3 regions of the Nostoc sp. CALU 1950 genome follow, and region 1 is predicted to be linked to each of the others. Evidence: riboswitches for the same ligand, from Rfam matches in the RefSeq annotation. Region 1 holds a riboswitch; each other region holds the start of a gene.
What was found. A riboswitch is a leader RNA that binds a small molecule or an ion and turns the genes downstream of it on or off. The one in region 1 is predicted to bind cobalamin.
Positions count from the first base shown of each region.

Region 2: it holds a riboswitch for cobalamin, as region 1 does, so the genes downstream of both, ABF638_RS22300 (hypothetical protein) here and ABF638_RS17005 (DUF1636 domain-containing protein) in region 1, are expected to answer to the same signal.
Region 3: it holds a riboswitch for cobalamin, as region 1 does, so the genes downstream of both, ABF638_RS08525 (energy-coupling factor ABC transporter permease) here and ABF638_RS17005 (DUF1636 domain-containing protein) in region 1, are expected to answer to the same signal.

Region 1 covers NZ_JBDNJQ010000057.1:24,110-27,388, forward strand. Annotated here, with positions in the region: gene cobA (uroporphyrinogen-III C-methyltransferase) at 1-767, shown strand, start outside; cobalamin riboswitch at 1,066-1,223, shown strand; gene ABF638_RS17005 (DUF1636 domain-containing protein) at 1,246-1,662, shown strand; gene ABF638_RS17010 (cobalt-precorrin-6A reductase) at 1,666-2,403, shown strand; gene ABF638_RS17015 (PEP-CTERM sorting domain-containing protein) at 2,498-2,986, shown strand.
Region 2 covers NZ_JBDNJQ010000088.1:1,472-4,750, reverse strand. Annotated here, with positions in the region: gene hetL (heterocyst differentiation pentapeptide repeat protein HetL) at 1-448, opposite strand, end outside; cobalamin riboswitch at 782-924, shown strand; gene ABF638_RS22300 (hypothetical protein) at 1,271-1,570, shown strand; gene ABF638_RS22295 (methyltransferase domain-containing protein) at 1,735-2,736, shown strand; gene cobW (cobalamin biosynthesis protein CobW) at 3,059-3,279, shown strand, end outside.
Region 3 covers NZ_JBDNJQ010000020.1:47,735-51,013, reverse strand. Annotated here, with positions in the region: gene ABF638_RS08540 (energy-coupling factor ABC transporter ATP-binding protein) at 1-102, opposite strand, end outside; gene cbiQ (cobalt ECF transporter T component CbiQ) at 83-889, opposite strand; gene ABF638_RS08530 (energy-coupling factor ABC transporter substrate-binding protein) at 886-1,188, opposite strand; gene ABF638_RS08525 (energy-coupling factor ABC transporter permease) at 1,175-1,951, opposite strand; cobalamin riboswitch at 1,978-2,117, opposite strand.

The sequences.
Region 1 (3,279 bases):
AGAAACAGGAGAACAAGTATTTGGGAAAGGTTTATTTAGTAGGTGCGGGGCCAGGTGATCCAGGTTTAATTACCCTGAAGGCCAAAGGTTTGTTGGAATGTGCAGATGTAGTTATCTATGACGCCTTAGTGAGTCCGGCAATTCTGGCAATGATTAATCCCCAAGCCGAGCAAATTAATGCTGGTAAGCGCAGGGGAAAGCATTCGCTGTTCCAGGAAGAAACAACTCAATTGCTGATTGATAAAGCGCAGGATCATGCAATTGTAGTACGGCTAAAAGGTGGCGATCCGTTTATTTTTGGTCGCGGTGGCGAAGAGATGGCAGAATTAGTCAAAGCTGGAATATCAACGGAAGTAGTGCCAGGTATCACATCGGGAATTGCAGCAGCGGCTTATGCAGGTATACCTTTGACGCATCGGCTGTATAGTTCGTCAGTGATATTTGTAACTGGTCATGAAGCGGCGGGTAAGTATAGACCGATAGTAAATTGGAGTGCGATCGCTCACGGTTCCGAAACCATTGTAATTTATATGGGAATTCACAATCTGCCTTATATTGTCGAACAACTAAGTACCGCTGGGTTGAATTTAGAAACGCCCATTGCTTTAGTACGCTGGGGTACGCGACCAGAACAAGAAGAATTGATTGGTACTTTGCAGACAATTGTAGAGCAGGTAGAGCAAACTGGATTTGGTGCGCCTGCGATCGCAGTTATTGGACAAGTAGTGAATATGCACAGTATTTTGTCTGGTTGTCGTCCAGTTTGATGGTTGGTGCAAAGCTTGTTATTTCGTATTGTTTAGATGACCCTAGTAGTCTGCCAACCCAAAAATGCTAAGTGAGGACTGGGGAAAGGGAAAAGGGGACTGGTTTTGGGATTTAAACCCTTTCCCCCTTCCCCCTTACCCTTTACCCCGCCAAGTCACGAAAGCGAACTACTAGTGGTTTATCGCATTAAATATTATGAGTTTGTAGTAAGCACTTCAGTGCTTAAAAATCCAGGACTAAAGTCCTTACTACGAACTTATTCATCCCTCGTAACTAATGCGATAGACCACTAGTGTATGATCGATAAGGTTATTCGGTTCTGGTGGGAGTCAGCTACCAGAGGTAACGGGGAAAGTTCGGTGCAAATCCGGCGCTGTCCCGCAACTGTGAACCAATTTGAGATTAAGGAACCAAATTGAGTGAGTCAGGATGCCCGCCGAAATAGATTTATCATTTCCACATCTCTGCGAGGTACAGATGACTACGACTGTAAATATTTCCCCAACCAATCCCTTGGCTGTTGCTGATCATACTTTATTTGTTTGTAAAACCTGTGCCAGTGTTTGGCAAAATGGAAATCGCTTAGGTGAAAGTGGTGGTGAAAAACTTCTGCATCAACTTCAGCAGCTTGCCCAAGATTGGGACTTACGAGATAAATTCCCAATTCAGGAAGTTGAATGCATGAGTGCTTGTAATCGTTCTTGTGTAGTCGCATTTACTGCCAAAGGCAAATTAACATATTTATTTGGTGACTTAGCAGTTGATGGTAGTGCTTCTGCGGTGCTGCAATGTGCTAGTCAATACTATACCAAAGCAGACGGTTTACTGCCTTGGTCAGAGCGTCCAGAAGCACTGAAAAAAGGTATTTTGGCAAAAATTCCCCCTTTATCTTAAATGATGCGCGTTTTGATTCTAGGTGGCACGGGAGATGCGGCAGAACTAGCTGCCAAGGTTGCGACTATCCAAGGGTTAGAAGCAATCACATCTCTAGCTGGCCGCACCCGTGAACCGTCAATACCGTTGGGGGATTTACGGGTTGGAGGTTTCGGTGGCGTGGCGGGGTTGGTTAGCTATCTGCGAATCATGCAAATTGACTTATTAATTGATGCAACCCATCCCTTTGCGACTCAGATTTCCTTCAATGCAGCAGATGCCGCAAAGGAAGTCGGAGTATCGCGTCTGATGTTAATTCGTCCGCCTTGGGAAAAAGAAAGTGGCGATCGCTGGATTGAAGTTGACAGCGTTGAAGCCGCAGCAGCATCTCTGCAAAACCAGGCACAGCGGGTATTTTTGACAGTTGGTAGGCAAGAACTCGCCGCCTTTGCTTATCTAGAGAAAATTTGGTTTCTAATGCGGATGATTGACCCACCTACCGATGATGCTTTAGTGCCGTTGGGAATGGTATTGTGCGATCGCGGGCCATTTACCCTCAATAATGAAAGACAAATCCTGATTAATAACAAGATTGATACCATCGTGAGCAAAAATAGCGGTGGCGATGCAACAAAGGCCAAGATTATTGCAGCGCGAGAACTGGGTGTAAAGGTTGTGATGGTAAATCGTCCAGCCATCCCGCCAGGAGAACAGGTTAGTAATGTTGATGCTGCTTTGACGTGGTTATTTGATCGCTGCTAAGTAAATAGGCAAGATTGATAATACTATCTTTACTTAATTTCCGTATAATACACGGGAACCTTCTACAAAATCCGCGATCGCACTAACGACTTCCATGAAAAATCTAGCTCTATATGTCATAACCCTCGCCACCACTTTTGGATTAGTTTTCGGGACAATGCCAGCCGCCTCTGCTTTAAGTTGGAACTGGAGTTATTCTGGTACTGGCATAGCGGCAAACGGTACTTTCACCACTAATGACACCCCTAACGATTTAGGTTTTTACCTGATTACTGGAATTACTGGTACACGAAATGGTGAAATAATTACTGGTTTGCAAGCGCCTGGAACTCCAATGCCAGGAAACGAACCTTTTGATGTTGATGATTTAATTAGTCTTAATACTCAGCAGTTAACGGGTAAGGGTTTTGCATATTCCACTTCGGAAGGAAATTATTCTAGTCCATTTTTCGCTAGTTTTTTGTCCAAACCAGGTTATCTAGAGATGTTTTCTGCACCAACTAAACCAGGTTTGAAAAATTTAGGATCAGAAGATAGTGAATTACCCATTAGTTTTTCTGCGACCATAATCACCATCCCTTAACCCACTTCTATTTTTAGCTTACACGTAACAAGCTATCCAAATTCACTCAGAAAAAGCTCGAAAAAGTTTCCTAAAACCATCAATAACAATTCAAAATTCTACCCTTACAGGGAAGCAAGCTACGCGTATGATTTTGTAGAGAAGAGATTTTCAGATGGGGATTTAAAGCTTGACTGAAACTTTAGCTAGGTATTAACGTTCGGTCTTAAACCCTTAATTTGACGATAAAAATTGCGATCCTCTCTATAGGTTATTTGAGACAAACAGATTAAAGTAATATAGCAACGGTGGTA
Region 2 (3,279 bases), on a different contig from region 1:
CATAACTCAAATCTGCCCAACTCAAAACCACATATCCCAAATCTGTACGCTGGTCAGAACTGGGGCGTAAGTCTGCTTGAAATAACAGAGAACGAGATAAGTTTGCACCATGCAAATTAGCACCACATAAACTAGCTTTGATTAAATTTGTTTCTTCTAAGCGTGTCTTGATTAATTTTGCCCCTGTTAAATCAGCTTCTCGGAGAACAGCACGATATAAGTCTGCTTCACTCAAATCTATGCCCCAAAGGATAGATTCACTCAAGTCTGCTTCGTGTAAGCAAGCTCGGCTAAGATTAGTTCTACCAAGTCGTGTTTGACGTAAATCAGCATAGCTAAAATCTGCGCCTATGAGGTTGGCATTTGTTAATTCTGCTTCTTGCAGATTTAGTCTTTGAAAGTTTCTTGCTCCAGCAGCATAAGATTTAAGAATTTCATTTATATCCATGTTAAAAATTTTAAGTTTAGGAGAGGGTCTTTCATGCGATCGCAGTGTGATTCTTCATACGGGATTTTAGGATGCCGTTGGTTAATGCAAGCAAAAAATAACCAAAAGTTCTCTGAATTCTATTAGCTGGAAACAAATTCAGCTAAGTACGCACCGAAAATTATTCCTACACTAGCAACCACAATGAAAGACAACATCAAGTTCCAATTTAAAGAAAGATATTGATCAAAATCTATAGCAAGCTTTGGTAAAAAATGAGACTTACCGCGATTAATGACGAATGCCAGTATAGATCGACCATTGATTTTTATGCAAGCAAATCACAGTTGTGTTAGTATTCAGATGAATCTCGGTTCTAGTGGGGAACAGCCGCTAGAGGAAACGGGGAAAGTCCGGTGTAAATCCGGCGCTGTCCCGCAGCTGTAATCAAGGCTTGCCTTGTGAGTCAGAATGCCCGCCGAAGTTGACTTGTAATTTTGTACATCTGCGAGGCACAGATAAGTATCTTTATGAAAATTTCTGCAACTAATCAGCTTTACGTTCTCATAGCCCCACATATCAAAACGCTACAGATTACAGCTTTCTATGAGAGGGTAGGCGGTTAATTTAGGATAAAATTTTGTTTTTAGATGCTGCGATCGCTACCCCAGATGAGAGTATCGCTTGCAAATATTGTGTATTGAACTAACAAATAGAAGTTGTTCAAAACAGGTAAGAAATGGCGTGTGTGACATACATATTCCTGTTCTACTACTGAACAAATGCTTTCCCAATTAGCATAAAAATTGCTAATTCACTAGACTAATATTTCAGTTAATCATCATGCCAAAATTCTATATTCACCGAGTTGAAAAAATTCCCACTGCTGTTCATCCCTTTGTCAAACAAACAGCTGTCCTCCAAGATAAACACAAGCCCAGTCTACTTCAAGGGAGAATTATTCAAGATATTCAAAACATTGCAATTTCGATGTATAGGGTGATTTATATTGCGTTAGCTCCGCTCATCGTAAGCATCGAATCTGGTGGGCGATTACGACATCGCGCGTCTAATTCGGGACGAGCAGCAATGAGTAAACCGTTAGATCAACTCAGAGGATGTTTTAAAAGTGGTTGGCTGTAATTTTAGGCACTTGTTGATCCCCCCAACCCCCCTTTTTAAGGGGGGCAAAGTCTCTAAAATTCCCCCTTTTTAAGGGGGATTTAGGGGGATCTAAAACGTTTTGCTACCAACCAGAGGACTTTTAAAACATCCTCTCAAATAGTTGTACAGAAGGGTTCAAAAAAATGGCAACTTTATTATATTCTGTAATTGGTTTTATTCTGATTTTGGTGATTGGAATTGCGGCTTATCTCCTGACGGCCCGCAAGTATGAATCCTCAGCCACAGTCGCTAATTCCTACGATCAATGGACTCTTGATGGCATCGTAGAGTTTTATTGGGGGGAACACATTCACCTCGGTCACTACGGTTCGCCGCCACGACGAAAGGATTTTTTGGCTGCTAAATCTGACTTTGTACATGAAATGGTTAAATGGGGTGGTTTAGATAAATTACCTTCTGGCACTACCGTCTTAGATGTTGGCTGTGGTATTGGCGGCAGCAGCCGGATTTTAGCGCGAGATTATGGGTTTGCGGTCACAGGGATTACGATCAGCCCACAGCAGGTAAAGCGTGCCCAGGAGTTAACACCCCAAGGGCTAAACGCCCAGTTTGCGGTCGATGATGCAATGGCACTGTCGTTTCCAGATGCCAGTTTTGATGTGGTCTGGTCAATCGAAGCAGGCCCCCACATGCCAGATAAAACCGTCTTTGCTAGAGAATTAATGCGGGTGCTAAAGCCTGGTGGAGTGTTGGTTGTAGCTGACTGGAATCAGAGGGATGACCGCCAAAAACCCCTAAATTTTTGGGAGAAACCAGTAATGCGGCAACTCCTCGAACAGTGGTCTCATCCTGCTTTTTCCAGCATTGAAGGCTTTTCCGAGCTTTTGGCGGGGACAGAATTAGTTGAGGGGAAGGTAATTACGGCAGACTGGACTCAAGAAACCCTTCCTTCTTGGTTCGATTCGATTTGGCAAGGAGTGGCTCGACCAGAGGGATTGGTGCGTTTTGGACTGTCTGGTTTTGTCAAGTCTGTGCGCGAGGTACCGACGCTTTTACTGATGCGTTTGGCGTTTGGTGCAGGATTGTGTCGATTTGGAATGTTCCGCGCTGTGCGGGGGAACGGGAGTACAGAATTGATCGATAGAAACTTTGCCAAGCAAAATCCCTCAAGCTTGATTAGGTAGCCAACCCGACACCACTTTAACTAATAAGTACTGCTTTGCGCGAATTGAGGATTGAAATTTAAACGCATAGGCGCTTCTCTACGAGACGCTACGCGAACGCCTTCCCGCAGGGTAGGGACGCTGAGGAAAGCGCAGAGGTACGCAGAGGATTCGCTACGAAGTTGTGAAATCCTGTACTAAGAACGAATTTAAGTTTTGTTTTGGGCGCTCGCAGCTAGTGATGAATATTTGGATTTTAACACCAGCTGACTGCGTGATATCTGCGGTTAGAACTTCTTTCTGCACATCGCAAAATTAACGATCAACAAACGACACACTTTATATGCAAAAAATTCCCGTCACAGTAATTACAGGATTTCTTGGTGCAGGCAAAACAACGTTAATTCGCCATTTACTCCAAAACAATGAAGGGCGACGCATTGCGGTTTTGGTGAATGAATTTGGAGAAATCGGAATTGATGGCGAACTTTTACGTGATTGCCGAGTTTGTGACGATGAAGGAGACTCCAACAGTAATATTGTTGAACTCACTAACGGTTGTCT
Region 3 (3,279 bases), on a different contig from region 1:
TTTACCAGATGGAATCTTCAGTGTTAGACCATTCAAAGCTGATTCTTGTGTGCCTGGATAGGTGTAATATACCTGCTCAAATTCAAGTAAATATTCCTGCATTTCGCCAAAATTCTAATCCTATTAATCCTACACAGCCGCAAATTGCTTCGATGATATATCGCGCTTGGGGACGATAGCGGCGGGGATGCCAAACTCGAAATTCGCTCACAAAACCCCGTGATTGCAATCCCAGAGAAAACTGACTATATCGTTGTAAGGTTCGCTGTAATAATTGTCCGATTAGTAGTGCTAAACTTTTCATTCCACTACGCCAAGTACGGTAACCACCACGGGAATTTTGTGCCGTCCATAATTCCTCGGCTGTGTTCAATAGGATGAAAATAAACCGATACATTAGTAATAACAAATCGGTTAAAAGCACTGGAAATCGTAAGTAACGCAGAGTTTGCAATATCTCCGTGAAAGGGACGGTTAACATGAGAAAATATAAGCAAGAAACAGAGGCTAATGCTCTGGTTAAAATTCCTAATGCTTGGATACTGCCATGATGACTGATATAAATATAGAAGTGTCCGAGAGTTAATCCATACCACGAATCTAATTGTACGTTTGGCAAATCATTAATCGTAACTCCATTCACCATAAGTGCTGGCAAACTTGTCAAACAAAAAATTATGGTAAATGTTAACAATTTAAAATAAACACCAGCGGGAATTCTTGCATAGATAACTGTCCAAATACCCATCCAAAGTGCCATCAATATTTGCACTAGCGGATGGCTAGCCAGGGAAATAGCAAGAGTAGTAAATGCAAAAATTAGTTTATGCTCTGGTGGCAATCTTCGCAATCGATTGGTATAAGCTAAAGTGTCTAGTTGTAGGCTCATTCTTTAGGTTTTTGTTGTTGGGAACGTCCTTTATACAATCCAATTGCATAACCAACTACTCCCGCACCCAAAGCCGCTTGAGAAGCAAATAATAAGCTTTCTATTTCCCCACTAGCTGGTTCAAAAAATGATTTAAACCAGGGTTTATATTCGGGTTGTATTTCATTAATAGCCTCTTCTGCTTTGCCATCAGCACCGGAAAACTCCCCACCTCGCACAAATATTAACGGTGCAACTGCTAAAGCTATAACTCCTAATACCAACAGCCAGTTACTCAACCCTTTTTTAGATTGACTCATTGCCACTTCCTCGCTTGATTAATTTCAACAATTCTAATTCTTGAGGATTATAAGATTGCAGCCAGTTCCACACCAACACAGTTAGTAATCCTTCACTAATTGCTAAGGGAACTTGAGTAATGGCAAAAATTCCGGCGAACTTGGTAAATGAAGCGATAAACCCACCAACAGGTGCGGGGAAAGCTAGGGCGAGTTGGATGGAAGTGATAATGTAGGTGAGTAAATCTGCGATCGCAGCTGCTAAAAATATGGCGATTTGTTGTTTACCACCTAACTTTATTGTCAGATTATATATCCAGTAAGCTAGGAAAGGGCCAGCGATCGCCATCGAAAAAGCATTTGCCCCCAGCGTCGTCAAGCCGCCATGCGCCAGTAACAAAGCTTGAAACAACAATACTAAGCTACCCAAAACCGACATAGTAAGGGGGCCAAACAGCACCGCACCTAACCCTGTCCCTGTTGGGTGAGAACAGCTACCGGTGACAGAAGGGATTTTCAAAGCTGACAGTACAAAAGTAAAAGCACCAGCCAAGCCCAGGAGTAGTTTCAATTCCGGGTTAGCTTGAGTAATGCGAGTCAGACTACGCAATCCTAATAGAAAAAATGGTAATGCCACAATCCACCAAAAAATTGCCCACTGCACTGGCAAAAAACCTTCCATGATGTGCATGGCGTAGGCGGGTTTGGGCAAACCAATGACTAGATAAAAACTGATAACTCCCATCAGGGTTAGACTGACTAACGCCTGTTTTTTTCTTTTCATAATCTGTACCTCGCAGATTTATGTAAACGAATTGATTCTAACCGGCGGGCATCCTGACTCACCTAATTTTGGTTCACAGTTGCGGGACAGCGCCGGATTTACACCGGACTTTCCCCCTTGCGTCCGATGGCTGCTTCCCATCAGAACCGATTTGAGTAACTATATCACCATTACCAATTTTGAGCAGCGATTTTTTACCAGGTATTCACAAAGCGTAGTTTATAACTGGTCGGCTGTAATTTTAGGCACTTCTTGATCCCCCTAACCCCCTTAAAAAGAGCTACGGTGTACACACAAGTCTGATAACCTTATCCCGTATCGTTCTGATCCCCCCTAACCCCCCTTAAAAAGGGGGGAACTAGAATCAAAGTCCCCCTTTTTAAGGGGGATTTAGGGGGATCGACAAGTGCCTAAAATTACAGCCAACCACTTTTAAAACATCCTCTAAGAAACATCAACACTTGATTACGTTGATCTTAATAGCAGCATCTAATACCAATTTGAAAAAAGAATGTGATAAATAAACCATTTGTAGAGACGCGATTCATCGCGTCTTTACCCAAGGATGTGTTGCAATCATTAATTGAATTGGTATATAGCAATCCGATAGCGAAGCGGTAGCGAGTCATCGAGCGTCTTTGATTTCTGAATCACTCGTAGAGGTAAGGGACTGGGGATTGGGGAACTCGGGGCCCCCTCTGGGGATTAGGGGCAATGGGGACTGGGAAGAAGGAATAAAGGTGTACTGAGTTTTATTCAAAAATCAAATAGTAATCCTATAAGAAGTCATTTATAAAGTAAAAGTAAAGATAAAGTCGAATTTAATCAGCAAAATACCTAATTGCTTTCTCAAAATGCCTGATTGCTTAATCAAAAAGCTTAAATGCTTTTTCATTTCAGTGGATTCAGCAAGTAAAAAGGCATTTTGCTTAATCAAAAAGCTTAAATGCTTTCTCATTTCGGTAGATTCAGCAAGCAAAAAGGCATATTGCTTTCTCAAAATGCTTGATTGCTTTCTCATTTCAGTAATTCACGTATTCATTTTGGTATATTGTTGAGCCGATCGCCTTTGATTCATTCAGCAAGAATTTTGCAACGGCTTACTGCTGTCTCTACTTGCTCATGGATTGAATATCATTGAGCATCAAGGGTTTGAAGCAATGAACTAAACATTGAAAACTAAGGCAAAACAGCTTGACAATTTTAAGTAAGATATTTTACTCTTTATAGAGTGTGTTGAAGTTCATCTACACACCTCGCCCGATCCTTGAAAACCGCATAATTCCGTTGAGGTGTGTCGATTGCTCTTGTAGCAAGGGTTTCAGGCG